3 regions of the Agarivorans sediminis genome follow, and region 1 is predicted to be linked to each of the others. Evidence: predicted binding sites of a transcription regulator. Region 1 holds the regulator's gene; each other region holds the start of a gene.
What was found. Region 1 encodes LexA, which represses DNA repair genes until DNA is damaged. Its sites were predicted from a motif close to TACTGTATNNNNATACAGTA; they were not measured.

Region 2: the regulator LexA is predicted to act here: its motif matches at 4,510-4,529, upstream of recN (DNA repair protein RecN).
Region 3: the regulator LexA is predicted to act here: its motif matches at 2,492-2,511, upstream of M0C34_RS10145 (YebG family protein).

Annotation. Positions count from the first base shown of each region.
Region 1 is NZ_CP096670.1:166,847-176,945, forward strand. Features, by position in the region: gene M0C34_RS00800 (hypothetical protein) at 1-142, opposite strand, end outside; gene M0C34_RS00805 (hypothetical protein) at 263-679, shown strand; gene lexA (transcriptional repressor LexA) at 1,065-1,706, shown strand; gene coxB (cytochrome c oxidase subunit II) at 2,035-3,102, shown strand; gene ctaD (cytochrome c oxidase subunit I) at 3,114-4,703, shown strand; gene M0C34_RS00825 (cytochrome c oxidase assembly protein) at 4,705-5,286, shown strand; gene M0C34_RS00830 (cytochrome c oxidase subunit 3) at 5,270-6,145, shown strand; gene M0C34_RS00835 (DUF2909 domain-containing protein) at 6,163-6,366, opposite strand; gene M0C34_RS00840 (SURF1 family protein) at 6,359-7,087, shown strand; gene M0C34_RS00845 (hypothetical protein) at 7,084-7,602, shown strand; gene M0C34_RS00850 (COX15/CtaA family protein) at 7,617-8,645, shown strand; gene cyoE (heme o synthase) at 8,614-9,528, shown strand; gene dinF (MATE family efflux transporter DinF) at 9,687-10,099, shown strand, end outside.
Region 2 is NZ_CP096670.1:1,249,065-1,259,163, forward strand. Features, by position in the region: gene M0C34_RS05595 (serine hydrolase domain-containing protein) at 1-186, shown strand, start outside; RNA gene ssrA (transfer-messenger RNA) at 528-894, opposite strand; gene smpB (SsrA-binding protein SmpB) at 986-1,471, opposite strand; gene M0C34_RS05610 (SRPBCC family protein) at 1,572-2,000, shown strand; gene M0C34_RS05615 (RnfH family protein) at 2,000-2,347, shown strand; gene M0C34_RS05620 (outer membrane protein assembly factor BamE) at 2,399-2,758, opposite strand; gene recN (DNA repair protein RecN) at 2,836-4,503, opposite strand; gene M0C34_RS05630 (extracellular solute-binding protein) at 4,725-5,795, shown strand; gene M0C34_RS05635 (ABC transporter ATP-binding protein) at 5,844-6,956, shown strand; gene M0C34_RS05640 (ABC transporter permease) at 6,946-7,803, shown strand; gene M0C34_RS05645 (ABC transporter permease) at 7,812-8,669, shown strand; gene M0C34_RS05650 (multidrug effflux MFS transporter) at 8,828-10,039, shown strand; gene M0C34_RS05655 (flagellar brake domain-containing protein) at 10,095-10,099, opposite strand, start outside.
Region 3 is NZ_CP096670.1:2,223,417-2,233,515, forward strand. Features, by position in the region: gene prc (carboxy terminal-processing peptidase) at 1-1,007, opposite strand, end outside; gene proQ (RNA chaperone ProQ) at 1,035-1,652, opposite strand; gene M0C34_RS10140 (GAF domain-containing protein) at 1,734-2,213, opposite strand; gene M0C34_RS10145 (YebG family protein) at 2,215-2,478, opposite strand; gene M0C34_RS10150 (paraquat-inducible protein A) at 2,593-3,213, shown strand; gene M0C34_RS10155 (paraquat-inducible protein A) at 3,197-3,805, shown strand; gene M0C34_RS10160 (MlaD family protein) at 3,831-6,395, shown strand; gene rsmF (16S rRNA (cytosine(1407)-C(5))-methyltransferase RsmF) at 6,408-7,835, shown strand; gene M0C34_RS10170 (TatD family hydrolase) at 7,945-8,724, opposite strand; gene M0C34_RS10175 (DNA polymerase III subunit delta' C-terminal domain-containing protein) at 8,730-9,653, opposite strand; gene tmk (dTMP kinase) at 9,668-10,099, opposite strand, start outside.

The DNA.
Region 1 (10,099 bases):
TAAGTTTGTTGATAGAACGAATATTGGTGGGAATGGTGCCTTGGAACACAGGCTCATCTCTCGAATTATCAACACAATAAGCGGCATCTTTGGTTTCTTTGTGAACATCTGGTCCAATAAAAAACGTGCTAGATGTAGACATGTCGATCTCCTGTTCTGTTAAGACTTTGCATCTAACAGTGTGGCTCTAGTTTGACTAACCCACGATAAACGCAGGAGGTCGGCACTTTCACCGGGGATCATTATGTCTAGGTGATGTCAGATGAAAAGTATGATGCTTCGAGTGGCTTTATTTTTCGTTATCCTTCCGTTGACTGCATGTGGTAATTTTGCAGTGATTGATTTAGCTGATAGCAACGGTATTACTGATAGCGCCATTGAAAATTTTTGCAGTGATAATGGCTTGGTTCAGGATAAAAAGCCTTGGATACGAAGTTATAACCGCTGGGCTAACAGCCCTCGTAACGAGTTGTTGAGATCTTGGAGTGGTGAGTATGAGGGGGAGGCCGTCATGCTTGTCGAACTTAAGAGAGATGGGAAATATATCTTAGTTGTTGATGTCCAATATGCGCACGAGCGGCCAAATGAGGTCGCGAATCATATCGTAGGTCGGTTAAAGCAAGCGGGAGTTAAGTACGATATCGTGATTGAGTATAAGAGTTTTCTACGGCTGTCATAAATGAATTACCTAACAAGCGGTTGTTATCGCCCCGTTGGGGCTGGGACGGCCTTTCCGCTGCTTCGCAGCTCCAAGTCCGCCCCAAAACCGGGCGTTAACTCCGATCTAACCGTACTGAATCTAATCCGAACCACCGATATTTGAGCTAATAACGTAACACGCATTTGTCCAAAAATGAGTTAGCTCGGCTGTTCGTATCCGTCTATTACTCCAACCTCTACTTATTTGTCACGGGTGTCACGAAATATCGGGTGTAGTTTCAACGTAGCGGAAAGCATTTCAATGAAACTGAAACCTACACTATAGCTTGATCCTAGATAAAACCTTGCTTCATCGCTAATGCTGTATATACTAACAGTGTGCTGTATAAACTTACAGGTAGACTATGAAGCCCTTAACGCCCCGTCAGACCGAAGTGTTTGAACTTATTCAACGACATATATCAGATACAGGTATGCCGCCTACTCGTGCCGAGATAGCTAAAGAGCTGGGTTTTCGCTCGGCCAATGCTGCCGAAGAACACCTACGAGCCTTAGCGAAAAAAGGCGCAATTGAAATGATCCCTGGCGCCTCTCGTGGGATCCGCATTGCCGATGCCTATTTGTCTACACCGGCTGCTAATCAACAACCTGAAGAAGCGGGTTTACCGCTGATTGGGCAGGTTGCCGCTGGCGAGCCTATTTTGGCGCAAGAGCATGTAGAGTCTCACTATGCGGTTGATGCTAATTTATTTAAGCCGCACGCAGATTACTTGCTACGTGTGCAAGGGATGAGCATGAAAGACATTGGTATTATGGACGGCGACCTATTGGCGGTGCATAAAACCAGCGATGTTCACAATGGTCAAGTGGTGGTAGCCCGCTTGGAAGATGATGTCACGGTAAAACGTTTTGAGCGCGATGGCAAAATGGTTTATTTGCACCCTGAAAACCAAGAGCTCAGTACCATTGAGGTAGATTTAGAGTATCAGAGCATTGAAATTGAAGGCTTAGCAGTCGGCATTATTCGCACTGCCGATTGGATGTAAGCTTAAGTTTTACAATAGTTCCCGCATTTTAAAGCCCAAATCAATTTGATTTGGGCTTTTGTCGTTATCATCACATCTTTTATCTCTCGCAATAAAAAAATAAACATTTTATTTACAATTCCATAACTTAAAGGTTAATTTATAAGCAGTAGGTTGTGTTTAGCGGTTGCAACCTGTTGGTTCGGGGTGGGAGTTATCCCTTTATTCGCAGCCACTTCCTGATTTGGGAAGTTGTTGTCGTTGGCTACTAGCAAAGGAGAGCGCTGTGGGCCGATGGATACAGCTATTACTGCTGACATTCTTTACGTCGCAAGCATACGCGGAAGAAATGTCATTCAATTTACGTCCAGGTGTCACCTCAATAAGCGAGCAAGTCTATGGCTTGCACATGACAATTTTTTATATTTGTTGTGCAATTGGTGCTCTGGTGTTTGGCGCAATGTTTTGGGCCATTTTTCATCATAGAAAATCTAAAGGGGCCGTTCCGGCTCAGTTTCATGAAAGTACCAAAGTCGAGATTATTTGGACGGTCATCCCTTTCGTTATTTTGATTGGTATGGCGATCCCTGCGACTAAAACCTTACTCGCCATGGAAGATCCCTCCGATGCAGACCTAACGATTCAAGTTACCGGCTCGCAATGGAAGTGGCACTACAAGTACTTTGACCAAGAGTTAGAGTATTACAGTGTACTGGCATCTGATTGGGGCGAAGTGAACGGCAAGCTGAGCAAACGCGCTAATTATCTACTCGAGGTTGATCGGCCCTTAGTGTTGCCTGTGGGTAAGAAGGTTCGCTTCTTAATGACCTCTGAAGATGTTATTCACTCTTGGTGGGTGCCAGACTTTGCGGTTAAAAAAGATGCTAATCCAGGCTTTATTAACGAAGCGTGGACGATTATCGATAAACCGGGCATCTACCGCGGCCAATGTGCAGAGCTATGTGGTAAAGACCACGGCTTCATGCCCATTGTAGTGATAGCCAAACCGCAAGCAGAATACGATGCGTGGCTGGCTGAAGAAGAAGCCGCTTATCAAGCCAAACAGGCACAAGAGCTTGCATTAGTGGCGATGACCATGGAGCAAGACGAGTTGATGTCTCTGGGCGAAAAAGTTTATGAGAAAAGCTGTGCTGCTTGTCATCAGGTTAATGGTGAAGGTTTGCCGGGAGTATTCCCTGGGCTAAAAGCTAGCCCAATCGCCGTGGGCGACGTGAGCAAACACATTGATGTGGTGGTAAATGGTGTGCCGGGTACCGCGATGCAGGCCTTTGGTAAACAACTGGGCTTAAAAGAGTTGGCGGCGGTGATTACCTATGAGCGAAATGCTTGGGGTAATGATACGGGTGATCTAGTGCAGGCCAAGGATGTTGTGGCCGTGCAGAATGCAGCGCAGTAGGGAGAGTAATAATGAGCACGATTAGTGAGGTTCATGCAGAGCATGACGACCATCATCACGCCCCTCGCGGCTTAATGCGCTGGGTTTTAACCACTAACCACAAAGATATTGGCTCGATGTATCTTTGGTTCGCCTTTGCCATGTTTATTACTGGCGGCGCGATGGCGATGGTGATTCGGGCTGAGCTATTTCAGCCGGGGTTACAATTAGTTGAACCAAACTTCTTCAACCAAATGACTACCATGCACGGTTTAATTATGGTGTTTGGTGCAGTAATGCCAGCATTTACAGGTTTAGCGAACTGGCTGATACCTATGATGATTGGTGCGCCAGATATGGCATTACCCCGGATGAACAACTGGAGCTTTTGGATCTTACCGTTCGCCTTTACCATGTTGTTAGCGTCATTATTTATGGAAGGTGGCGGCCCTAACTTTGGTTGGACCTTCTACGCGCCGTTGTCTACTACCTACAGCCCTGATAGTACTGCTCTGTTTGTATTTTCGGTTCATATTATGGGGATTAGCTCGATTATGGGGGCGATCAACGTGATTGTTACCATTATGAACTTGCGCGCTCCGGGTATGACTTACATGAAGTTGCCGCTGTTTGTATGGACATGGTTTATTACCGCATTTTTGTTGATTGCGGTGATGCCTGTATTGGCAGGGGCGGTCACCATGGTATTGACCGATAAGTACTTTGGTACTTCCTTCTTCGATGCTGCTGGTGGCGGAGATCCGGTGTTGTTCCAACACATCTTTTGGTTCTTTGGTCACCCTGAAGTGTACATTATGATTTTGCCGTCGTTTGGTATTATCTCGGCGATTGTTCCTGCCTTCTCGCGTAAGAAGTTGTTTGGTTATTCGTCGATGGTTTACGCCACCGCGTCCATTGCCGGTTTAAGTTTTGTGGTATGGGCTCACCACATGTTTACCACGGGGATGCCGGTGCAAGCCGAGCTGTTCTTCATGTACGCCACCATGTTGATTTCGGTGCCTACAGGGGTAAAAGTCTTTAACTGGGTTGCCACAATGTGGAAAGGCTCAATTTCTTTTGAAACCCCCATGTTGTTTGCTATCGCCTTTATCGTGTTGTTTACCATTGGTGGTTTCTCGGGATTGATGCTGGCCATTACCCCGGTTGACTTCCAATACCACGATACCTATTTCGTGGTGGCGCACTTCCACTATGTTCTGGTTACTGGTGCCATATTCTCGATTATGGCCGCGGCCTATTACTGGCTACCTAAATGGACCGGTAAAATGTACGACGAAGGTTTAGGCCGTTTGCATTTTTGGTGCTCGCTGGTGTCGGTAAACGTGTTGTTCTTCCCAATGCACTTTTTAGGTCTAGGGGGCATGCCACGGCGAATACCTGACTACGCACTGCAGTTTGCTGACGTGAATGCGATTGTCAGTATTGGTGGCTTTGCCTTTGGTTTATCACAGTTTATTTTCTTATACATGGTGATTAAATGTATTCGTAGTGGTGAGCCTGCGCCAGCCAAACCTTGGGAAGGTGCAGAAGGGCTAGAGTGGGATAACTTACCCTCACCCGCGCCTTACCATAGCTTCACCACTCCACCGGAGATTAAGTAACATGCAAGGCCATCGCCGCTTAGTGGTGCGACTACTGATTGTAGTGGTTGCCATGTTCGGCTTTGGCTATGCCTTAGTACCTTTGTACGACGTATTTTGTAAAGTTACTGGTATTAATGGCAAAACGGCTAAGCAAGCTAGCGAAGTGAGCATGAGCACCGATGAACTGCGCACCGTGACCGTAGAATTTATCAGCTACGTACCGCAGGGGTTAAATTGGAAATTTGGCCCTAAAGTTAATCGGGTCAAAGTGCATCCCGGTGAAACGCTGCAAGTGGACTTTAGTGCCACTAATCAAACGGCTAAGCGCTCAACTGTGCAGGCGGTGCCGTCGGTTAGCCCCGGCTTGGCCGCTAATCATCTTAAAAAAGTCAGTTGTTTTTGTTTTGAACAGCAAACGCTGGCGCCTGGTCAGCAACAAGACATGCCGTTATTTTTCTACGTTGACCCGGAGTTACCCAAAGATATAAACACATTAACCTTAGCTTACACCTTATTTGCCGTAGAGGGCGTTGAGCTAAATGAATCGAAAACCGCACAAGCGAGTGCAGAGGGAGAGGTGAGCAATGACGCAGCCTTATGATAAGTATTATGTTCCTGCCCAAAGTGTTTGGCCGATTGTTGGCGCAGTAGGCCTATTTTTAATCGCAATGGGGGCAGGCTTTACCGTACAGCAGATGAACAGCGAACAAAGCTACGGAGTATGGATATTGTCCTGTGGCTTTGTGGTGATCATCACCATGATGTTTGGTTGGTTTGGCAATGTTATTCAAGAAAGCATGGACGGCTTGTACAGCGCGCAAATGGATCGTTCGTTTCGCCAAGGCATGAGCTGGTTTATTTTTTCTGAAGTGATGTTTTTTGGCGCCTTTTTTGGGGCCTTATTCTACGCCCGAATGATTGCGGTGCCATGGTTAGGGGGGGCCGGTAATAACGAAATGACCGGCGCGGTATTGTGGCCGGAATTTGAAGCCATATGGCCACTAATTCAAACCCCAGGTGGCACCACCACCGAAGCCATGGGCTGGTACGGCTTGCCTTTGTTGAATACGGTGATTCTGGTGATTTCTTCTATCACTTTGCACTTTGCTCACGTGAGTTTAGAAAAAGATAAACGCGGCCCGCTAAAACTGTGGTTAGCCATTACCTTGGTATTGGGTTTTGCCTTTTTGTTTTTTCAAGTTGAAGAATATGTTCATGCCTATCAAGAAATGAACCTACGACTCGACTCGGGCATTTATGGCAATACTTTCTTCTTGCTGACTGGCTTTCATGGTTTGCACGTGACCTTAGGCGCAATCATGTTAACAGTAATGTTCTTGCGCGTATTAAAGGGCCATTTTACCGGTAAGAGTCACTTTGCGTTTATGGCGTCGAGTTGGTACTGGCACTTTGTCGACGTAGTGTGGTTAACACTATTTATCTTTGTGTACGTGCTGTAAAGCGCTTTGGGTAAACACTAATAAGGACGGGGGTTGGGCTGAATTAAGCCCGTGGCTAGCGCCAGCAATACAATGGCGATAGCGATAACACTTAATATAAGGCGGCGGCCTAAATAATGGCTCATGGGTTTATCGCCGCCTTTTAGCATTACCCGTAGTGCAAACACCATATTAATAACCACAAACAGAATGAGTGCGGTGATTAGAAGTTTTATGACCATAACAAAGTTCTCTCTACAGGCTAATAAAAAAACAGCGTCTTACCGCATGCTGCTGTTTGTGTTGCTTATGTTTGCGCTGATAGTCTTGATGGTCAAGCTTTCATTATGGCAATGGCAACGGAGCGAGCAAAAACAACAGTTGTTAGACCAATATCAGCAGCAATCGTTAGTGCAAACCAGTTTGCCGCAAGCCCTAGAGCAAGGCCCCGTGCCCTTTCAGTTGGTACATGTTTCAGACATGCAGCGTTCAAATTACTCACTCTGGTTAGATAACCAAGTACAAGATGGCCAAGTAGGTTACGACGCGTATGTGGTTGGGCATACGCCGCAGGGCAATGTATTGGTGCGTTTAGCTTGGTATAAAGCGTCTTACGATAGAAGCCAATTACCGCTAACCGATGTGGCTCAAGCATTGCCTGAGCAATATCGCCTACGCCAAGTAAGTTTGCCCTTGGTACTAGATCAGCAGTATTGGTTAGAAGATTTACCGCAAGGCCTAAGGGTTCAGCAGCTCAATATTGAGGCGGTAGCCAAATATTGGCAAATAGACTTATTACCCTTTGTATTAGATAGCCAAATAGACCACTCGCCTAAGCAGTTGGTCTCTATATCGCCTGCAAAACACCTAGGCTATGCAGTGCAATGGTTGCTTATGGCCTTAGTTGCTGCAGGCTTAACGGGCTATTTTTACTGGCATAATCGAGACAAGGAAACGTCATGAAGAGTCATCAAAAAACCATGTTACTCGTGGCTTCGGTGTTTTTAGTGCCATTGCTACTGGCTTGGTTGGTATTAAATATGGGCTGGTTTGAGCGTGGTGTATTAAGCCATGGGCAATGGTTAGAGCCCCCCTTGCAGTTAGAAAACTACACCCCTGGAAAATGGTCGATTGCTCAAGTGGTGCATCAACAGTGTGAAGAGCAGTGTGCTGAGCAGTGGAGCAAGTTAGATAATGCCTGGTTAGCCTTAGGTATTGCTAAGCAAAAAACGCAACGGATGGCGCTTCTCAATGATGTTCAGCTAAGTGTTGAGCAATTAGCGACCATTGATGAAGGGGTTGCTCAGTTACGCCTTACCCAACGTAATCAGGCTTTGGCGGGTTATGATCAACAGTGGTTAGTGGTAGACCCCACCGGTTGGGTGATTCTGAGCTATCAACCTAGTTTGGGTGACGAGCAGGTTAAAGGCTTGATTACCGACCTAAAACGCTTAATTAAAAATTCTCGTTTTCAGTAGTTAGAGGGAGAGTTATGCAAAAAGGATTGATTGCCGCAATTTTACTCGCGGTGGTGGTGATTGGTTTAGGCGCATTTACCCGCTTAACCGATGCTGGATTAGGTTGCCCCGATTGGCCAGGTTGTTATGGCCGATTGGCGGTTCCGCAAACGGCGGAGCATATTGAGCATGCCGAAAACGCCTTCCCCGAGCGACCACTAGAAGCGCACAAAGCGTGGAACGAGATGATCCATCGTTATTTCGCCGGTAGTTTAGGTTTGCTGGTGGTGGGCTTAGCGGGCGTTGCCTTGTGGCGCAAACAACACCGATTTATTGCGGTGGCGTCGGTAGTGCTGATTGTTTTTCAAGCCCTGCTGGGAATGCTTACCGTTACGCTTGGCTTAATGCCCATTGTTGTAATGGGGCATTTGCTGGGAGGCTTTTCGATGCTTGCGCTATTGTTTACTTGGTTGCTGATAAGTCAGCGGCCGTTGGCAAAAAATGTTCGTTCTGGACGCTGGTTATGGTTAGGTTTGGCGATATTGGTGGTGCAAATTGCGTTAGGTGGTTGGACTTCGGCCAATTATTCAGCGATATCGTGCCAAGGCTTACCGCTATGTCATGAAGATTGGACCGCCAGTTATCAAGTGGATGCTTTTCACCCTTTACCTGAACGAAGCGGTGATAACTACGAGTTTGGGGTACTGAGTCACCAACAACGAATCACCGTGCATGTCACCCATAGAATTTGGGCCGGCGTAACGGCTTTTTACTTGTTAGTGTTGGCCTTGAGCCTTATTCAGCAGCGTCACAGTGACATTACTCGCGGGCGAGCCTCGCGCTTAATTTTTGTATTACTGATGCAGGTTGGTTTAGGTGTGGCTAACGTGCTTTGGCAGGTGCCGCTGGCGGTAGCGGTGGCACACAATTTAATGGCGGCGATGTTGCTGCTGTGTCTGATTAGTTTAGTGGTTGCGCATTATCAAAGCGCTACACTGAGTAGTAAGCGTGTATTGCAGAAGGAGAGGCATTATGGCGAAATCGAACGCGCTAACCCAGCCTAGGCAGTTAAACAAAGGGATCAATTGGCGAGCACTGTATAAGCTTACCAAACCTAAAGTGGTGGCACTGATAGTGCTCACCTCTATGGTAGGGGCTTGTTTAGCTACCTCAGGGCTTCCTCCTTGGCAGGCATTGCTGATAGGTAATCTGGGTATTGGCTTAATGGCGGGCGGGGCTGCGGCGTTTAATCACTACATTGATAGTGAAGCCGACGCGGCAATGGCGCGAACCCATAAGCGACCATTACCCACCGGCGCCATTGCCAGTTGGCAAGCACTTAGCTGGGCCTCGCTGTTATCAATAGTCGGTTTTGCCATGCTTTATTGGTGGGTTAATCCCTTAACGGCGTGGCTAACCGCGGCCAGTTTGGTGGGGTATGCCGTGGTATATACCTTGTGGTTAAAGCGCGCCACACCGCAAAACATTGTGATTGGCGGTTTAGCTGGCGCCATGCCGCCCTTATTAGGTTGGACAGCGGTAAACAACAGCGTGTCGGCCGAGCCATTGTTATTGGTGATGCTAATTTTTACGTGGACGCCTCCGCATTTTTGGGCGTTGGCTATCGCCCGTCGTGATGACTACGCCAAAGTGAATATTCCGATGTTGCCGGTCACTCACGGCATTCCATTTACTAAAATCTTAACCCTACTGTATAGCTTTTTGTTGTTTGCCGTGTGTTGGTTGCCGTTTTTAGTCGGCATGAGCGGCTTACTCTATTTGGCTGCCAGTTGTGTGCTTAACTTGCGCTTTATTTATTTGGCGTGGCGTTTATACAAAGGGGACAACCAGCGAGATGCAATGCGACTATTTGGTTATTCGATCGTTTACTTGATGTTGTTGTTTGTGGCCTTGTTGGCCGACCATTGGTTGTTTGCAATGCTGTGATACCCACCCGTCACTAGCCGAACACTGCTGTTCGGCTAGTGTTATTTTTCTCGCTTTATCGTCATCGGTGTATTCTTTATCAGCGTCTAACCATTTAACGGTTGCCGCTGTTATCGCCAGCTCTTAAACTCTGCTTATTGCCCCTCGTTTAAGCCTATATGCATTCTTCTCGTTTTTCGGCTATTGCCGCTATCGCTATTCCGATGATTTTGTCGAATATTACGATTCCATTACTGGGCTTAGTGGATACCGCGGTGATCGGTCATTTAGACCACTCATACTATTTGGCTGGGGTGGCGCTGGGTTCGATGATGATCACGCTGGTGTTTTGGCTATGTGGCTTTTTGCGTATGTCTACCACCGGGCTTGCGGCTCAAGCGTCGGGTGCGAACGATCGACGTCAGCTTATTCATCTAGGGATTAACTCAGGGCTTATCGCGCTTAGCTTAGGTTTAACGCTGTTGTTGTTACAAACTCCCATTTTAGATTTAGGGATGCGCTTAGCTGGTGGCAGTGAGCAGGTACAATTTTACGCTAGAGAATACTTCGCTACGCGGATTTGGGGGGCGCC
Region 2 (10,099 bases), 1.1 Mb from region 1:
TCGGCTCAATGGGACCATATTTGGGCTGATGGAGGTATGTTTAAACATGGTAATATGCATCAGGGTATTTATACCGACCCTGAAAGAGATTTTGCAGCATTTGTCTTTTCCACTTCCCCTAACGAGCGTTCCGACAAAATGCCCGGATATATGCGAGCGGTAGCTAAAAAAGTTGCAGGGAAATAGACAGAAAAAGATCGAATTGAGCATTAATAGCAGCGGATGGATTCAACTATCTCAATAGGTATTATTGGTTGCGAGTCACCGCTGACTGAATCGATGATATTAATTGGAAGCAATATCGAGTTGGAAGTAATAGCGAAAGGCATGGAAATTAGCTATCAAGTTAAAGTCTTGAGCCCATATGGGTTGCTAGGGTTCTACGTTGATTAACCCATGCCATTCGAAGCATTTACGGCGCTATTAGAAGCGAAGAGCAAAAAGCCCAAGAAGTGCTTTTATACGTCTAACTCAGTGGCTTAGATATAAAAAAACGGTAACTCAATGAGTTACCGTTTTTTTTGTGTTGGTGGAGCTGGCGGGTTTCGAACCCGCGTCCAAAACCATTCTAACCAATGGCGCTACATGCTTAGTTTGTCTTTAATCTCGTTAGCAAGCTGCGAACAAACACGCCACTTACTAACATACCAGAATTCTATTTCGCGGTTCAGCTCTCTAGTCAAAGCATCCCTCGCTATCTTGTTTGGGTTTGAACTTCTATGATTCCCCGTCTTACAAGCGGAAGCTAGGGTAGAAGTGCTCTAGCGGGTTATTAAGCTGCTAGTGCGTAGTTTTCGTCGTTTGCGACTATTTTTTTGCGGCTTTTTACGTGGCAAACCGCCCCACGACATGCTCCACAAGCCTTCCTGATCCTGTCGAATCCAATTCAGCCCCAGAATTACTCAGCTATTCTAACACAAGCGCTATGCAAACAGATAGACACTAAAACTTGAATGCTGTTTATTTGTCCAGTTTAGGCCGCTAGCTACCTAAAGCTGTGTTTCATTACTCTGTCTTTAGTACGTTGCCATTCGCGGTCTTTTTCATCTTCGCGTTTGTCTTGATCTTTTTTACCTTTGGCTAAGCCTACTTCTAGTTTAGCCCAAGAGCCTTTCCAGTATAGGGCGGTAGCCACAATGGTGTAACCTTGACGTTCTACAGCGCCGATCAACTTATCTAGCTCGCGCCGATTAAGCAGCAGTTTACGAATACGTGTTGGGTCGGCCACTACATGGGTAGATGCCGATAACAGTGGTTGAATGTTTAAACCTGAAATGAAAGCTTCACCATCGCGTACGTAAACGTAACTCTCCGCGATGTTAACCTTTCCGGTTCGCATGGATTTAACTTCCCAGCCTTGTAGTTCCATACCCGCTTCAAATTTGTCTTCGATACGGTAATCATGGCGCGCCTTTTTATTTAGCGCGATGGTATTAGAACCTACTTTTGATTTTGATTTTTTCTTGCTCATGGCGGCTATTATACGCATGCAGCGTGGCTTTAAAACTGATATTGTGCGGATTAGCCAAGCTAATGCTAAAATGTTGCCAGATTTGAAGAAAGAGTGGGTTATGCCGCAAGTAAACCGTAGTGCTTTGGTGATGTTTAGTGCCAAACAAATGTACCAGTTAGTCAATGATGTTGATGCGTACCCACAGTTTTTACCGGGGTGCGTGAGCAGTGAAATACTTGAAGAGAGTCCGTCGAGTATGTTGGCGCAAGTGGGCGTAGCCAAGGCTGGGATAAAAAATAGTTTCGTCACTGAAAACACCTTAACCGAAGACCAATCAATTCAGATGAACTTGGTCAATGGGCCATTTAAGTCTTTAACGGGTGTCTGGCATTTCATCGCGTTAGACGAGCAAGCCTGTAAGGTGATGCTAGATTTGAATTTTGAATTCAGTAATAAATTGATTGCAGCCGCTTTTGGTCGGGTTTTTCAGGAGTTAGCGGGTAATATGGTGCAAGCGTTCGTAGATAGAGCAAAACAGGTGTATTAGTGGTGAGTGAGCAAATAAATATTGAAGTTGTGTATGGCTTGCCTGAGCGCCAAGTACTGTTGGCTTGCAAGGTAGAGCAGGGTTGTGATGTATTAACCGCTATTAAGCTTTCGGGTATTGTGGACCATTTTTCAGAAATAGACCCTGAATCTGCATCGGTAGGCATATTTAGTCGAGCGGCTAAATTAAGCCAAATGTTGCACGATGGTGACCGAATAGAAATTTATCGGCCACTAATTGCTGATCCTAAAGAGCTAAGAAAAATTCGTGCCGAGCGGGCTAAAGCTGCCGGTAGGGCCGATAAAACCACCGGTGGTAGGCCTAAGGCAAAAACTACCGACAGTTAACAAACAAAAAAGCCAGATAATGATTATCTGGCTTTTTGCTATTAGTGAGAACTATCCGGCATCTAATGGCACCATAAAGTCTTCGCTAACTTCATAGTCACCCTCAATTAAGGCTAAGTGGTCGTTTACAAATTGAACCACTAAGTTACGCTTTTCTAGCGGGCCATTACCGTTTTGGTAACTATATAAGTAATACCAGCGCTCTTGTTCAAAAGCATCAATTAACATTGGCGTACCCAGCACAAATCGCACTTGCTCTTTACTCATGTTGATTCGAAGCTGTTCTACCTTTGCATCATCGATGTAATTGCCTTGGGGAATATCAATCTTGTATACCATCCAGTCAAAGGCTGAACAGGCACTTAGACTTAAACTGGCTAGTAGGATAAAAATCTTTGCTGTAAAACGCATGGTTAATCGAAGCTCCTTGTTAAGGAAGGCATCATAACTAAGCCCCGCCAGAAAAAGAAGCATCGATCGCGAAGAAATTAGTCGCTGATTAATAATTCTTGCGCGTTTGCGAGGGCTGAAGGGGTAATTTCGTCCCCGGCAAGTAAACGCGCTAATTCTTCTAAGCGTTGTTTTGCTGACAATGTTTGCATATTAGTGATGGTTTCATTTTTCTTTTGCTGCTTGCTCACTAACATTTGTTGGTGTCCATGTCCGGCAACTTGCGGAAGGTGAGTGACACATAGTACCTGACATTGCTTACCCAACTGGCGAAGCATGCTGCCTACTACAGCAGCTGTTGGGCCACTAATACCGACATCAACTTCATCAAAAATGAGGGTAGGGGTTAAAATGCTGGCCGAGCAGATAACCTGAATGGCTAAGCCAATACGGGATAGCTCACCGCCTGAGGCGACTTTTTCGATGGCCTGCATCGGCTGACCTGGGTTGGTTCTTACTAGTAGTTCAACGCGGTTAATACCATTAGCATTGATAAACTGCTCGGCATCACTGTGAACTGAAAACTCACATTGTGCTTTGGCCATACTGAGTTTATGTATTTCTTTAGTGATCAATTTACTGAGACTATTAGCAGCACGTTCGCGACTTTTAGATAGTTTATTCGCCTTGCCAAGATAGTGTTGCCATGTTTTTTCAATTTCTTCGGCAAGGTGCTCAAAACGTTCGCTTTGTTGGCTCATGTGATTGAGCTGGGTGTGTAAGTTTTGATGCAGCTCAGGTAATAACTCAGGGGTGGTTTGATGCTTCCTGGCTAGTTCTAGGGCGAGGCTGAGGCGTTGTTCTAACTCGGCAAATAACTCAGGGTCATCGTCTAGCTCTTCACTGTAATGGCTAAGTTGTGATGTGGCCTCTTCAACTTGTATTTGGGCTTCGTGCAGTAGGTTATTGATGGCGTCTAATTTGGGATCTAACTCCAGTAGCTGACTGGTGGTTTTACAGGCCTGAGCCAGCATATCAAGCACATTGACTTGTTCGTCATGGCCCAGCAACTGAGTAAGCTGGTAGCTGGTTTGTTGCAACTCGGTACTATGTGATAAACATTGGTGTTGCCGCTCAATGCTTTGGTATTCGCCTTCTTGAAGGGCAAATTCGTCTAACTCTTTCACTTGGTATTCAAGTAGTTGTCGCTGAGCGGCGAGTTCTTTCTGCTGTTGTTCTGCTAACTCTTGCTCGTTACACAGGCCCTTCCACATTTGGTAGGCTTGTTTTACTTCGCCTATTAACTGCGGATGAGCGGCATATTGGTCGACGATAGAAAGCTGCTGGCTAGGTTTTAGCAGCAGTTGATGTGCATGCTGGCCGTGAATGCTGATCAGGTATTGGCCTAAGCTCTTAAGTTGTGCCAAAGGTACAGCGGTGCCATTAATATAAGCTTTAGAGCGGCCTTCTTTAGTGACTACTCGACGCAAAATGCATTCGTCGTCACTCAGCAGCTCATTTTGTTGTAACCACAATTGGGCTCGCTGATTGGTACTTATATCAAATTGAGCGCTGATTTCAGCTTTGTCGGCATCTTGCCTAACCATTGATGCTTCGGCGCGATTACCTAAACACAAGCCTAGTGCGTCAATCGCAATCGACTTACCGGCACCGGTTTCGCCAGTAATGGTGGTCATACCTTGATGTAAGTCGAGTTCAAGAAATCGAACAATCGCAAAATTTTGTACGCTTAATTGAGTGAGCATTTCCATACCTGTTTATTCATACAGTTGCTGTATAAATATATAGTTCTATTTTTGAGCTTGCAAGCTAAAATTCAAAACTGATTGTTTTTTATCCTATTTTTCGGTTGCTTGTACCTTCACATTTGTGTCATAAAAGTAGTGCATGTTTATCATTCGAGCGATGTATTCAAACCAAGCAACTTGGTTTACTACTTAACCCTATAAATACATGGAAGAATATTATGTTGAATAAACGTTTAACACTGAGTGCTTTAGCGCTTAGCATGGGTGCAATTGTTAGCGCACAAGCCAGTGCAGAAACCTTACGTCTACTCACTTGGGGTGGTTACGCCCCACAAGAAGTGATAGAGCTGTTTGAAAAAGAGACGGGCATCGAAGTGAAGGTGACCAAATCAAACAATGAAGACATGATCTCTAAGTTACGTGCAACAGGCGGCTCTGGTTTTGATTTAGCCCAGCCTAGCCAAGACCGCATTACTGGTGTTCAACAGCAATTCGGCATTTATCAGGCTATTGATCTAACCCGTATTGAACAGCAACAAATGATTACCTCTATGTTGGACGCCACTAAGAAAAACACCGCAGTAGGCGACCAAGTATTTGGCGTCCCTCACGTTTGGGGAACCAGTGGCTTAGTGGTGAACGGTGAAATGGCCAAAGATGTCGCTGATTATACCGACTTATGCCAAGACAAATATAAAGGCAAAGTGTCTTATCGTTTGAAGCGTCCAACTCTGATTGGTTTTGCTTTCGCGTTGGGAGAAGACCCATTTGCTGCTTATTCTGACCCTGCAAAATACCAGCAAATATTGAATCAAGTAGAACAAAAATTGGTCGAATGTAAGCCTATCGTTAAAGCTTACTGGTCTGGCGGTGATGAGTTAATGAACTTAATGCGCTCAAATGAGGTGGTTGCGGCCATGGCTTGGGATGCTGGTGGTTGGAAGCTCAACCGTGACCAACAGAATATTCAATTTGTTGCACCTAAATCTGGGGCTCTTGGGTGGATTGACACTTTTGCTATCCCAAGAAAATCAAAGGCGGTTGATGCGGCTTACCAGTGGATCAACTTTGTTATGCGCCCTGAAATAGCGGCAAAAATCACCGAGTCTGCAGGTAATTTCACTGCTTCAAAAGGATCGGATGCTTACGTTAACGAAGTGGCTAAGGCCCAATTTAACGCCAGCTTTTCTAGTGATGATATCGACAACATCAAGTGGTATCCGGCTGTACCTGCGGGCTTAGAAGCCATGGAAGGTAAGGTATTAGATCGCGTTCAAGCGGCAAAATAAGTGTATGGGGCCAACCGGCCCCTTTAAATTTCAAAGTGAGTTTTTATAGTGGCAAATGTTAAATTTGATCTGGAATGTGAAAGTCTCACCAAGCAATTTTCTGACTTCACTGCGGTTGATGGCTTAAATTTCAATGTAGAAGCGGGATCGTTTTTTTCTATTTTAGGACCGTCCGGTTGTGGCAAAACAACGTTGTTGAGAATGCTAGCAGGCTTCGAATCGCCCAGTAAGGGCGAGATTAGAATTCATCAACAACGGGTCAACGAATTAGCGCCTAATAAACGCCCAGTGAATATGGTGTTTCAGCATTTAGCACTCTTTCCCAATATGAACGTGGCCGAGAATATCGCTTACGGCTTAAAGCGTCGGGGGGTTAAGGCCGCTGAACGGCAAATTAAAATCAGTGATGTACTTAGCCGAGTTGGCTTAGACGGAAGCCAAGATAAACAGATTTCACAGCTATCAGGCGGCCAAAAGCAACGAATCGCTATCGCGCGTAGTTTGGTATTAGAGCCAAGCTTGCTATTGCTTGACGAGCCTTTGGGCGCCTTAGACTTAAAGCTTAGAGAAAAAATGAAGGTTGAGCTAAAACACCTGCAACGAGAGTTTGGTACCACCTTTATTTATATTACTCACGACCAATCAGAAGCTTTGGTGATGTCTGATAAAGTCGCAGTGATGAATAATGGCCGTTTTGAACAGGTTGCCAGCCCACAGCAGCTCTACTTTCAACCCGATACCGCCTTTGTGGCCAAATTTGTGGGACAAACTAATCAGTTATCAGCGGTGGTATGTGAACAGCGCCAAGCGAAGGCTTTATTAAAAACCGCGCGTGGACGCCACTTGATCGTGGAAACTAAAGTACCGCAAATTGCCAAAACTACGGTGAACATTTTTGTTCGACCTGAAGTTATCGGTATTGCTAAGGCAGGGCAAGATATTCAAGCTGATAACCAGTTTGATGTTGTTGTTGAAGAGTGTTTATTTGATGGCGCGAGTTCTACTTTAATGGTTCGAGATACCCATCATAATGAGGTCTATCAAGTTGCCCCAGGCGCAAATTTGGCGCTGCATAACATCAGCGTGGGCAGTTTACTGCGCATCTATTGGAATGCCGAGCAAGCAATGTGCATTGTAAAAGGAGCGAGCAGTGAAAGCTAAAGGCCTAGGTTTTTACTTGTTATTGCTGCCATTTTTATTGTGGTTTGTATTGCTGATTGTGTTGCCACACATGCAAATGCTTGAGTTATCTTTGATTAAACGAGATTACGCAGCAGGCGATAGCGTGGGTGGCTACCAATATCAACAGTTTTTTGGTGAACCACTGTACTGGCGCACCCTAATGCGTACCGTGTGGATGTCCTTATTAGCTACCTTCATCACTTTGTTAGTGAGTTTTCCAGTGGCATTTTTCATTGCCAAAGTGGCGAAGGGCAAATCAAAACGCTTGTTATTACTGACTTGTTTATTGCCATTTTGGGTCAGTGAGTTAGTGCGTACTTACGGCTGGATGATTCTGCTGCGAGAGTCTGGAGTGATAAGTAAAGGGCTTATGGCCTTGGGGTTAACCGAGCAACCTATCGAGTTTCTGTATAACGATGTAAGTATGTTAATCGGTTTGGTTTATACCTCGATGTTATTTATGGTGGTGCCGCTGGTGAGTACCTTAGAAGGTCTAGATAAAAGCTTGATTGAGGCCGGTTATGACCTAGGCGGAAACGGTTGGGATGTTACTCGTTCCATTATCGTTCCTTACGCGATGCCTGGCATAGTGTCTGGTTGTATTATGGTGTTTATGCTGTGTTTAGGTAATTACCTCACCCCAAGGTTATTAGGTGGGAAAGACAGCCTGTGGTTTACCGAGCAAATTTTCACCCAGTTTATCACCCGCTTTAATTGGGAGTTAGGGGCCGCTTTTGGTGTGATCTTGTTACTGGTATCCTCGTTTGTTGTGGCCCTAGGCTTGAAGCTTAGTGGTCAGTCGTTTAGCCGAACATTGGGTCGATAGGGGGATTTATGTTACATCAACTGCGCGGTCCGGCTAAATCGCTTTACCAATTTTACATGGTCGGTTTTTTAGTTTTTTTGGCCTTACCTTTAACCATTGTGGCAATCTTTGCTTTCAATGATAGTTTGTATCCAGCCCTGCCTTGGCAAGGTTTTACCTTAGATTGGTTTATCGGCCAAACCGAACCTAAATTAGGGATTTTATATGATGACGGCTTGCTTTCTAGTATTGGGGTGAGCGCTTCAATTGCTTGCTTGGTAACCCTCGTGTCTATTGTGTTGGCTACTGCAAATGCCTGGTTGTTTGTTCGCTTCGATTTTCCTGGGAAAAACTGGCTATACATTGGCTTATTGCTACCGCTGGTCATTCCTGGCGTTATCCTTGGGGTTGCCATTTTGGTGGCCAGTAGTAGTTTGGCAAATAGTATTGAGAATACCTTTGCTTGGGAATGGGAATGGTTACGACCCGGTTTTAGCCTAGTGGTGATTGGCCAAGTGGCGTTTATCACTACTATTTCAACTTTAGTTATATTAGCTCGTTTACGTAAATTTGACTTTAGTTTAGAAGAAGCCGCGTTAAATTTGGGAGCAAGTTCTTGGGTTGCTTTTATTACCGTAGTGTTGCCGTTTCTTACCCCTGCCTTACTTGGCGCCGGAGTGGTGAGTTTTCTTATGTCTTTTGAGAACTTCAATACCACCTTGATGTTAGTTGGCTCTGACGCCCCTTTAACTATTGCCATGTATGACCGTTTACGCGAAGGCTCCACGCCGGTGCTAAATGCGGTATCACTATTGTTAATGCTTGGCTCTGCACTCATCGCTCTGATATCCATGCTGTTTGATAATGAGCAAAAAAACAACACTTAGTAAATTCGATAAAACAGCAGCTATTTGGTTATAGCTGCTGTTTTATTGTGACTTTTAGATTATTTGTAGCCTTACTGTAGCCAACTTCATTACTTATCGCTATTCAACTTTTCTCGTGATATAACGACCTGTTTTCTGTAGGGAGTTAGGAGTAACAGGTGAGCACTGGAAATAGCAACGCTAAAGCGTTTATTGTTTTGTTAGCGGCAATGATGTCTCTGGTGGCATTATCTGTAGATGCGATGTTGCCTGCACTGGTAGCCATTGCAAACGACTTCAATTTACCGCAAGCCACTCAGGCTCAATGGACCATCACTTCTTTATTTATTGGCTTGTCGATAGGGCAATTATTTTATGGCCCTTGGTCAGATGCAGTTGGCCGTAAGCCGCCAATTTATGTAGGTTACTTGCTATTTATCAGCGGTAGCATCATTTGTATCTTATCAGAGTCTTTTAACTGGCTAATCGTTGGGCGCGTTTTGCAAGGTATGGGGGCGGCTGCACCGCGAATTATCACCATGGCGTTGGTGCGAGACAAATTAAAAGGCGCCGAAATGGCGCGTATTATGTCGGTGGTGTTTTCAGTATTTATTGTCGTGCCGATTTTAGCCCCTGCTGTGGGTCAGTTAATTCTGAGTGTTGCCCATTGGCGCTGGATCTTTGGTATGTTGTTAATCATGGCGGTATCCACTGGTTTTTGGTTCTTTTTGTACCAAGAGGAAACCTTAGTGGAAGACAAACGCCGACCACTTACAGTAAAAAGCTTTGTTGAAGGTTTGAAATTCCTCTTGGCTGAGCGCACCGCGTTGGTTTATACCTTGGTATCCGGTGTGGTTTTTGGTGGTTTTATCGGTTACTTAAACAGTGCCCCTTTAATATTTATACACTTATACGACCAAGGCGACAATTTTGCTTTGTTATTTGCTGTTGCTGCTTGTGCGGTGGGCGTAGCTTCACTGGTCAATGGTCGCTTAGTGCTAAAGTTAGGCATGCGTAAGATGATTAATTACGCTTTATGGGGCTTACTGCTACTAACGGGTCTATTTTGTATCATATTGTTGGCTAATGCTGGTGTACCGCCGTTGCTGATTTTAATGGCCTATTTGGTGCCTGCTTTTTTCTGTATTGGTATCTTGTTCGGTAATTTAAATTCTATAGCCATGGAACCGCTTGGTGCCATTGCGGGCATGGGCTCAGCTTTTGTTGCCTTTATATCAACGTTGGTGGCCATTCCAATTGGTAGTTTAATCGGTCTAAGTTTTAACGATACTTGCTATCCGGTAGTGTTTGGTTTTTTATTTGTGGCGTTATTTAGCTTAGTGGTAATTACTTTATTTGACCGAGTTCCCTGGCAACAAAACAAAGCATAAACTTGCGATGTTATATCGACAATAGTTGCACTTAAGATGGCAGAAAATGACGGGGTTAAA
Region 3 (10,099 bases), 2.1 Mb from region 1:
ACAATGTCAACGATTTTTGTTTTACCGTCAACTTTTCCGCCTGACGATAAAATTTCTAGTCTAACCGTAGTACCTTTAGGCCCTTTGATTAAATCAACCACATCGTCGAGACGCCAGCCAATAATATCAACCAGCTCTTCTTTACCCTGCGCTACGCCGACTATTTTGTCTTCTGGACCAAGCTGATTGCTTAATGCTGCTGGTCCACCTGGTAGCAGGCTTCGAATAACCGTATATTCGTCTTCACCCTGTAAAACCGCACCAATCCCTTCTAGAGAGAGGTTCATTTCCATTTGGAAACGTTCTGCATTACGAGGAGATAAGTAGCTGGTGTGTGGTTCAATGCTGCGAGAATAAGCATTCATAGCCGTTTGGAAAACGTCTTCGCTGTCGGTTTGAACTAAGCGTTTTATCGCACTGTTGTAGCGCTTAGTTAACACTTCAATGATTTTGTCGTCTTCACGACCCGCCAGTTTCAAGTTTAGCGCGTCAAATTTTACTTTTAAACGCCAGAGCTCTTTAATTTCAGCTTGAGTCTTAGGCCAATTCGCTTCTCGACGATCGTATTGAAACTCTTCGTCTTTAGTAAAGTCCATCGGCTCGTCGAGCTGTTGCAGCGAGAAGACCAATTGTTGATAGCGTCTTTTGAGGGACAAATCAAACATTGAGTAGAGAGGCTCTAAACGACCGTTAGGAATGTCTTGATCTAAACTGTAGCGATAGTGTTCAAACCTTTTCAAGTCTTCTTCTAAGAATAGACTGCGGTTACCGTCCAATTGCTGAATGAACTTATCAAAGATTTCACTTGATAACTCATCATCGAATGGAATGCTTCGGTAGTGAGAACGTGTATAAATTTTGCTAATTCGACTAGCTGCCGCAGCATGCTGACTTTGTTGACTTAATGTTGGTAGCGCATCCTGACCCAATTGAGGGGATTGCGCGAACAACAATGTAGAGTAACTAAGCGTTAAAAAGAATAACCACAGACCGCTCAAAAATTTCATAGGCACCTATCTCACTGCTAAATTCGTTTATGCAACAATATGTTCGGCTTTCACTTTAACCAACATACCGCTTGTAAGTGTAACAGCTATGCCATCTTTAGTGACTTCAGCGATTTGTCCTGGCATTGGCGTTTTACCTACCAATACGCGAACATTTTTCCCTGCTACCAAGTCTTTACTGTCTAGCTTTTCAATCGGCTTCTTTTCGACCGCAGGCTTATTAGCTGGCTTAGGTTTACTAGAACGTTTGAATTCTGCTTTTGGTTTACGCTCAGCAGCTTTTGCTTTCTCTGCTTGAGCCTTTTTGTTAGCAAAGGCTTTGTCTTTACTTTCTTTTAAGGTCTTTTGCGCGTGTTCAACGTGCTCTTGTTCAATTTCAGCCCCTTCTACACCGTCTAAGTCTACTCGTTTAGAGCCAACTTTAACGCCATGCAGATAACGCCAACTAGACGTATATTGTCTTAAGGCTGAGCGCAATACAGTATTACTAACTTTCTCGTCTTCTTTAAGACGTTCAGCTAAATCCTGAAAAATGCCAATTTTGAGCGGCTTGGCTTCACCCTCTAAAGAAAAACAGTTAGGGAATTGCGCCGTCAAATATTGAATGACTTCTTTGCTATTTTTCAGTTTATTAGTTTGTTCCATGATGACCTTTCTTATACATCTTAACTGGTACAGCTACAGCGCTGATTTCGGCTATTATAGTGAGCGTATGTTGAAAAGCCATTAAAAATGCAATTCTGACAAGTTATTTTCTAGCACTTTGACCAAATACTCGATACCAACTTGGTCAATTGGATCAAATCTAGAAAGGCGTGGACTATCAATGTCGATAACCCCAAACACTTGTCCATTGACATAAAAAGGCACCACAATCTCAGATTCGCTGGCACTATCGCAGGCTATATGGCCTGGAAATTTATGTACATCGGCTATTCGCAAAGTGCTTTGTGTCGCATAAGCCTCTCCACATACTCCCCTACCCACATTAATTGAGGTGCATGCGGGTTTACCTTGAAAAGGGCCAAGGAACAAGGTGTCATTAGCATTGTTTGCGATGTAGCAGCCAACCCAATTAATGTCTTCAAGCTCCAACCACAATAAAGCTGAAAAGTTAGCTAAGTTAGAAATATAGGGTAGCTCTTTATCAAGCAGCGCTTCAAGCTGCTTGCCTAATGTTATATAGCGACTAGACAGCTGTTCCAACTTATACCTCTTCTTTCTCGATAAGTGATGGGTCAAACTCTTGGCCCTTCAATATGTGTTGCAGAGCGTTTCTTTGTGAAGACAAATAAAAACCTAAGTTTTCGGCTAGTTGTTCACTTATTTTGGGTTCAGCGTGTTTGATCAGCAAGCTTAGTTGATCAGCAACATCCAACATTTTGTCGTAGCTATCAGCTTCTTTTTTTGAACTAAATGTCATTTTCTCTACACCATTACGTTCGACGACATATTTTATAATTACAGCCACTGCTGCCTCCGTTTACTGTTTTTATATACAGGGATTATGCATTAATCGGATTTAAACTACTAGTAACAAATTTATACAACAAAATGTCATTTAATTAAGCTAATATATGAACTTATGAAATCTGTTGAATCATCAAAGCTAACTATTTGCCCAAGTTGCGATTTATTAGTAGATACTCGTCCCCATTGCCGTGCCGGAAATGTTCTTGTTTGCCCACGCTGTAAACATGTTTTAGCACGTGGCAGCAGAGTTCGTTTTTCTAGCCAGCTCGCCTTGGCATTAAGTTGTTTGGTCATGGTTATATTAGCCAATACCTACCCATTGTTAAGTTTTACCTTTTTAGGCATTCCTAGTTCAGCCAATATCCTTAGAGGGACCGTGTTATTACTAGAGCACGGGTATTATTTAGTCGGGTTTTCGGTGGTTATCGCCAGCTTTCTAGCGCCTATCATCTTGTTTTGCTTAATTTCCTACACCTCTTTTTCGCTCTCTATTGGTTGGAAGTCACCAGGCTTAGCCACGGCTTTACATTTTCAGGATGATTTAATTCACTGGAGCATGATAGAGGTGTATATCGTTAGCTTTTTGGTGGCTCTGGTCAAACTGATCGAATATGCAGATATAGATTTAGGTTATGGGCTTTGGTGTATCTGCATTACGTTAGTGTTATCGACTCGGTTAATTCAACGTTTAGAACCCGCCGAGTATTGGGAACGATATGTACACATCCGCTAAGCAAGTAGGCTTAAAGCTTTGCCGTCATTGCAAACTGACCATGAATCAACAAGAGACTCACTGTCATCGCTGTCATATGGCAGTGCACAGCAGGACGCCTCACAGTTTGCAGAAATGCTGGGCTTTTATTATTGCTGCGACCATTGGTTTATTCCCCGCTAACCTTTTGCCAATCACTGTGTTGAGCACCCGAGGAGCGCCACAATATGAAACCATTATGTCGGGGGTTATCAGCCTAATAAAGGACGACATGGTGGGGATTGCAATCGTGGTTTTTGTTGCCAGTATTGTCGTACCAGTGATGAAGTTAGTGGGCTTAGCCGTTATCTTACTTAGCCTGCATTATAGAATTAATTTAGATAATCGACAGCGCATCGTCATTTATAGGATAATCGAAATTATTGGCAAGTGGTCGATGTTAGACCTATTTGTACTGTCGATTATGATAGCGGTATTTGAACGTAATAATTTAGTGGGGGTTGAAGCTGGCCCCGGCGCTACCGCATTCGGCGTAGTGGTTATACTCACCTTATTTGCAGCTAAATCTTTTGATACTCGACTGATATGGGATAAAGAACTTGAACAACGCTAGCGCTCCGGAATTCAAAAGAGAAAAAGTGATATCTCCTATCTGGTTACTGCCGATCATTGCCTTGTTACTTGGCGTTTGGTTGCTGTTTAAAGCTTGGTCAGAGGCTGGCGTTAAAATTGATATTTTGTTTGATAGTGCAAAAGGTATTACCGCTGGTCAAACCCAAATTTTTTATCAGGGATTAGATATTGGGGTGGTAAAAGCTATCGAACTATCGCCTAAACTTGAAGGTGTTATCGTAAAGGTAGACATTAAAAGAGAAGCTGAAGAACTATTAAAAACAGATAGTCAGTTTTGGTTAGTGACACCTAAGGCGTCGATTACAGAAATTAGCGGTTTGGATGCACTGGTATCAGGCAATTACATTGAACTCAATCCTGGTTCAGGTAAACCCGCTGAACAGTTCGTTGCGCTTAATGAAGCGCCAAACATTATTGGCGGAAAAGGCCTAAACATTCGCTTAATCGCCGACGACCTAGGCTCTTTAAATATTGGCTCAGGGGTATATTTTAAAAAGATAAAAGTGGGAGAAGTTCAACGTTTTCAATTAGAAGATACTCAGAAAGTCGAATTTGATATACAAATTAAACCCCAATTTGCCCATTTAGTTAAAATTGACTCTCGGTTCTGGAACGTGAGTGGATTTAACGCAGACATCTCTTTAGACGGCGTTAAAATCAGCAGTGAGAGTTTAGCCAGTGTCATTTCTGGCGGGGTAAGTTTTGATAGCCCTACCCAGTCCACGGCCGCTGACAAAGGTCAACAATTTAGGTTATTCCCAAATTTAAAAGACTCTCATCGAGGCAAGCCTATCTTGATTAATATGGACCAGCAATTTGGTTTACAGGCCAATCGCAGTAAACTTGTTTACCGTGGCGCGAGCATTGGCTTCATTACCGAAGTAGAAAACAGTGGAAGCCATGATAACTTTGTCGCTAAAGCCTTGGTAGAACCAAAATACGAAGATCTGTTTAATAACACCACCCAACTAGTGTTGATTGAACCAGAGATTAGTTTAAGTGGTGTTAAGAACCTCAGCGCTATGTTAGGGGCTAAACAAATCGAAGTATTAGCCGAACAAGGAGAGCCGCAAGCTGAGTTTAATTTGTCGTTGATGTCTCAAGCGCCAACGGGTAGCCGCACTCTGGTGTTGAAAACCAACAAAGTAGATGGTATTTCGATTAGTAGCCCTATTGTTTATCAAGGCTTAACCATCGGTAAGGTAACAGGCATTCGCTTGGTAGAGCGACAGTTTGAAATTGACGCCTATGTCCAGCAACAATATGCATCTTTGTTAAGTCTACAAAGCCGTTTCTTCAGCCAAAGCCCAGTTTCAGTAGAAGCTGACATGGATGGCCTAACCATAGAAAGTAGCGGTCTTAGTGGTTTTATTAATACCCCCATTGTGCTGATACCCGGTAAATCTACTCAACCTTCAACGATGGCTTCTTTCACTTTACATGATAGCCGTCAAGGCGCGTTACTATCTAAAGAAAAAGCCGGCTCTGCGCTTAAACTGACCTTTGTTACTGAGCAATTAGGCTCTTTAGGAGAAGGGGCCCCAGTGTTATTTCGTAAGCTTCCGGTGGGTAAAGTTATTCACTATAAGCTACGAAAAGAGGGTGATATTGAAGTCAGTTTATCGATTGATGGAAACTACCGCCATTTAGTTCAAGATAACACACGCTTTTGGCATGCTTCAGGTATCGAAATAAAAGCCAGTTTAGACGGTTTATCGGTAACGAGTGAATCTTTAAAATCTATAGTGTTAGGTGGGGTTAGCTTCGATCAATTTGAAGAGCTAGGCAAAGAAGGCACCCGCCAAATATACCAAAACAAACAACAAGCCACTAAACGCCATCTGGCGATAACCTTGACGACTCAAAACAGTAATGGCTTGCGTAAAAATATGCCCATCAAATACCAAGGGCAACAGATTGGCAAAGTGATCGATTTGAGCTTTAATGATGACCTGTCAGAGTTACAGGCATTCGCGGAGTTAGATTATCCCTATTACCGTAATTTTGCGCGAACCGGCAGTGTTTACTGGCAAGAAAGCGCGTCAATCAGTCTCACAGAAATAAAAAATGTAGACACCTTAATCAAAGGTGATTTTATCAATGCCCTGCCCGGTAAAGGCCAACCGTTACAGCAATTTAATTTATTAAAGCAGGCACCAAACAGCGACAAAAATGCTTTACATATTTGGTTAAGCTCAAGCCACTTTGGCTCGCTGAAAATTGGTAGTCCAGTGTTATATAAACAGTATCAAGTGGGTACTGTTGACGATGCAAAATTAGCCAAAGACGGTTCAAGAATCCTAGCGCGTCTATCTATCCAATCAAAATACCGACACTTAGTTAGAACCAATAGTGTTTTTTGGAATGCTTCGGGTATGGACGTAAAACTGGGCTTAGGTGGTGCCAATATACGCTTAGATTCAGTGGAAACCTTGTTAAGCGGTGGGATCGCCTTTGCCACTCCTCAAGAAGAACCCTACGCGGAAGTGGCCATGAGTGAAGATAAGTTCGATTTACAGCCCACTTATGATGAAAAATGGCTACAATGGAGCCCATCAATCCAGCCATAGTATTTATCCGTTTTGAGTAAAACAATTAATTTTCCAGCTAAGTTCATCGAGCGAATAGAACAAGATTTGCCCAGTGATTTGAGTTTGGCCAGTTTTAAAGCTATTTGCCAACAACCTATGCGTAAAAGCATTAGGGTAAATACCTTAAAAACCTCAATCAGTAACTTTCTAGACATCGCTAAGCATAATCAATGGCAATTAACACCTATCCCATGGTGTGAGGCTGGCTTTTGGATAGAGCGGGAAGACCAAAGCATTTCTTTGGGTAACAGTGCAGAGCACATGGCCGGTCTTTTTTATATTCAAGAAGCTAGCTCTATGTTGCCAGTGAGTGCTCTGTTTCACTGCTTCCAAGCAGATGAAGATAGTTTACTGTTAGATGCTGCCGCCGCACCGGGCTCTAAGACCACTCAACTCGCTGCTTCTCTACAAGGAAAAGGAGCGATAGTTGCTAACGAGTATTCTGCTAGCCGGGTGAAAATATTGAGTGCTAACCTGTTGCGCTGTGGGGTAATCAATACAGCCATTACCCATTTTAGTGCAGAAGTCTTTGGCACTTGGATGCCAGAAAAGTTTGATGCTATTTTGCTGGACGCACCTTGTTCTGGTGAAGGCACCTTGCGCAAAGATCCACAAGCTTTAGAGAATTGGAGCGAACAACACGTAACTACAATAGCGGCCCTACAAGCCGATTTATTGGAAAGTGCACTGCATGCTTTAAAACCTAATGGCATAGTGGTTTACTCTACTTGTACGCTTAACCAACAAGAAAATCAGCAAGTGATTGCCGCTGTATCTAAAAAATATCCTTCTCACTTTGAGGCTATCAACTTAAATCAATTGTTTGCTGGCTGCGAGCAAGCAATAACGAAAGAGGGTTACTTACACGTCTGGCCGCAACGTTTCGACAGTGAAGGCTTTTTCGTCGCAGCACTTCGTAAAAGCGAACAGTCTATGCCGGCCGAACCGATTAACAAACGGATCAAGCCGTTCGCCTATCAGCAAGCTGCAACTAAACAAACAAAAGCCGTTGAGCAACACTTCGTTAAGTCATTTGGTATTCAACTACCTACCAGCCACTCAGTATTTAATAAAGGTGATGACTATTGGTTATTACCCAATAGCTTCTTGGCTGTGAAGGATGAAATGCGATTTGAGCGAGTAGGATTAAAGTTAGCAGAAGGATTCAAACAAGGTTTTCGCAGTAGCCATGATGCTATCACAGCCCTGGGTCATTTAATCACCAAGAACAGCGTTGAGTTAGATCAGCAACAAGCTCATGAGTTTTATCAAGGTAAAGATATTGCTTACCCAAATAATAACAAAGGCGAAGTAGCGTTAGTCTATAACGGACAAGTCATTGGCTTAGGAAAATGGATAAGAAACAAAATAAAAAATTCTTACCCACGAGAGTTAGTGAAAGACAAGGGCTTGCGATGAACTTGCAAAGCTAGCGTTGAGGTCTACACTTAATTGACTATTAGCGCAAAGGCTCTACACAGAGCCCTTCCCCTACGCTCCGCTCAAGGATTAGAGTGGAGCCGTTTTTTTACTGCTTAGCTTGCTTAAACAATTTGAAAAAGTTACTCGTAGTGACTGATTCAACTTCTTCTATTGATAGGCCTTTTAATTCAGCCAGAAAATTTGCGACTTCTCGGGTATAAGCCGGTTGATTTTCTTCTCCTCGATGAGGAACCGGGGCCAAGTATGGGCTGTCGGTCTCAACCAGAATTCTATCTAATGGTATCTGACGAAAAGTCTCTTGTAACTGTTTCGCAGAATTGAAGGTGATAATTCCAGAGGCTGATATGTAGAATCCCATCTCAATAGCGGCCATGGCCATATCTAGACTTTCTGTAAAACAGTGTAATACACCGCCACAACTTTCAGCTTTATGTTGCTTAAGCAGTTTCAGGGTATCTTCTTTAGCATCTCTAGTGTGAATGATTAGCGGCTTGTTGTATTCAACGGCTAATTCTATTTGATCAATAAAGACACGTTGTTGTAATTGTTTGTGTTCTGCAGCGTAAAAGTAATCGAGGCCCGTTTCACCAACGGCAACCACTTTGGGCTGGGACAAATACGATGCCAATATTTCTTTATCAAAGGGTTGGTCTTGAACATACAGCGGGTGCATACCACAAGAAGCAAACACATTTTCAAACTGCCCTACTTTCTCCATCATTACTGGAAACTTATCAGGAGAAATTGCAACAGCTAAACAGTAATCAACGCCTGCTGCTTTAGCTTTGGCTAAAGCATCGGCAACGTTGTCGTGTTTAGTTTCATAATCTAGGCGGTCTAAATGGCAATGTGAATCTACTAACACCGGGGCTAATCCTTGAATTGTGAAAATATTGGGTATAACTGGAGGCTAATGTTTAAGCTAGGAAATTCTTCTAGCTGTTTTTTTAGCGAAATGAGTTCTCGATAACAACCATTAAGACAGTCTACTGACAGGCTCTCTGTCTGCAGTTGCGGGTATAAAGAGGGTCTAACTAATCCAGCTTGCAAGCTTATGGCTAAGGCCAGCGTATGCGATAACCAACTTAACTTTTGGGTATCTTTTTGTAAGATGTCGGCAAGCTTATTTATTTTACCTTGTGTCATTAATTGAAACTGCTCAATGAACAATTCCAATTCACTAAATTGCTGCTCGCGGTAAAACTCTAATACCCTAAGCGGAGAGCTATTACAAAAACGGTATATTAGCGAAAAGTTTTGGTCTAACCTAATCTTTTGCTTAAGCAACCACTGCTCCGCCATTTCAATGCTAGGCGTTTTAATGTTAACGACTTGGCAACGACTAAGGATAGTGGGCATCGCTTTGAATGGTAAATGATTGATTAGAATGAAGTGAGTATCATTTACTGGCTCTTCTAAGGTTTTTAGCAATGCGTTATTGGACGCGTCGTTCAGTAAACTAATGTCACTGATAATCGCCACTTTACTTGAGCCTAATGAACTCGTTTGGCCAGCCCAGCGGCTTAATTCACGAATATCATCCACTTTAGGTTTGTCTTGAGATATTTGAAAGAAGCCACCATGGGTGCCTGCTTCAAATATTTGGCAGCTATGACATTGATTACAAGCTTGATGCTGCTGAGTTGAACACAGTATAGTCTTAGCCAGAAAACGGGCTAACTGCTGCTTACCTAAACCTTGCTCTCCCCTTAACAACACGCTTTGTGGAAAGTTTTGCTCATGCAATTGTTTAGAAAGCGTTTTCCAAGTGTATCCTAACCACGGCAAACTCATCGTTGTTTTCCCAGTTATAAACTTTCTAAATATTGCTCTAATATACTTACGATATCGTTAGCAACTTGTTGCATATTTTGGCTTGCGTCAACAATCTTAATATTGTCGCTGCTGTTCGCCTGATGCAAGTAAACGTCTCTACTTCGTTCGAAAAAACTTAGCGCTTGTTGTTCAATTCTATCGAGCGCGCCCCGGTTTCTAGCACGGCTTAAACCCAAGCTGGGTTCTATATCAAGGTACAGTGTTAGGTCAGGTTCAAAATCACCAATCGCGATCTGCTTAATGGCTTTTAACTTCTCTACACCAAGCTGTCTTCCGCCACCTTGGTAGGCTTGCGAGCTAAGATCGTGGCGATCTCCAATTACCCATGTTCCCTCATTTAAAGCCGGTTTGATCGTAGTTTCTACCAATTGAGCGCGAGCGGCATACATGAGCAGTAGCTCTGT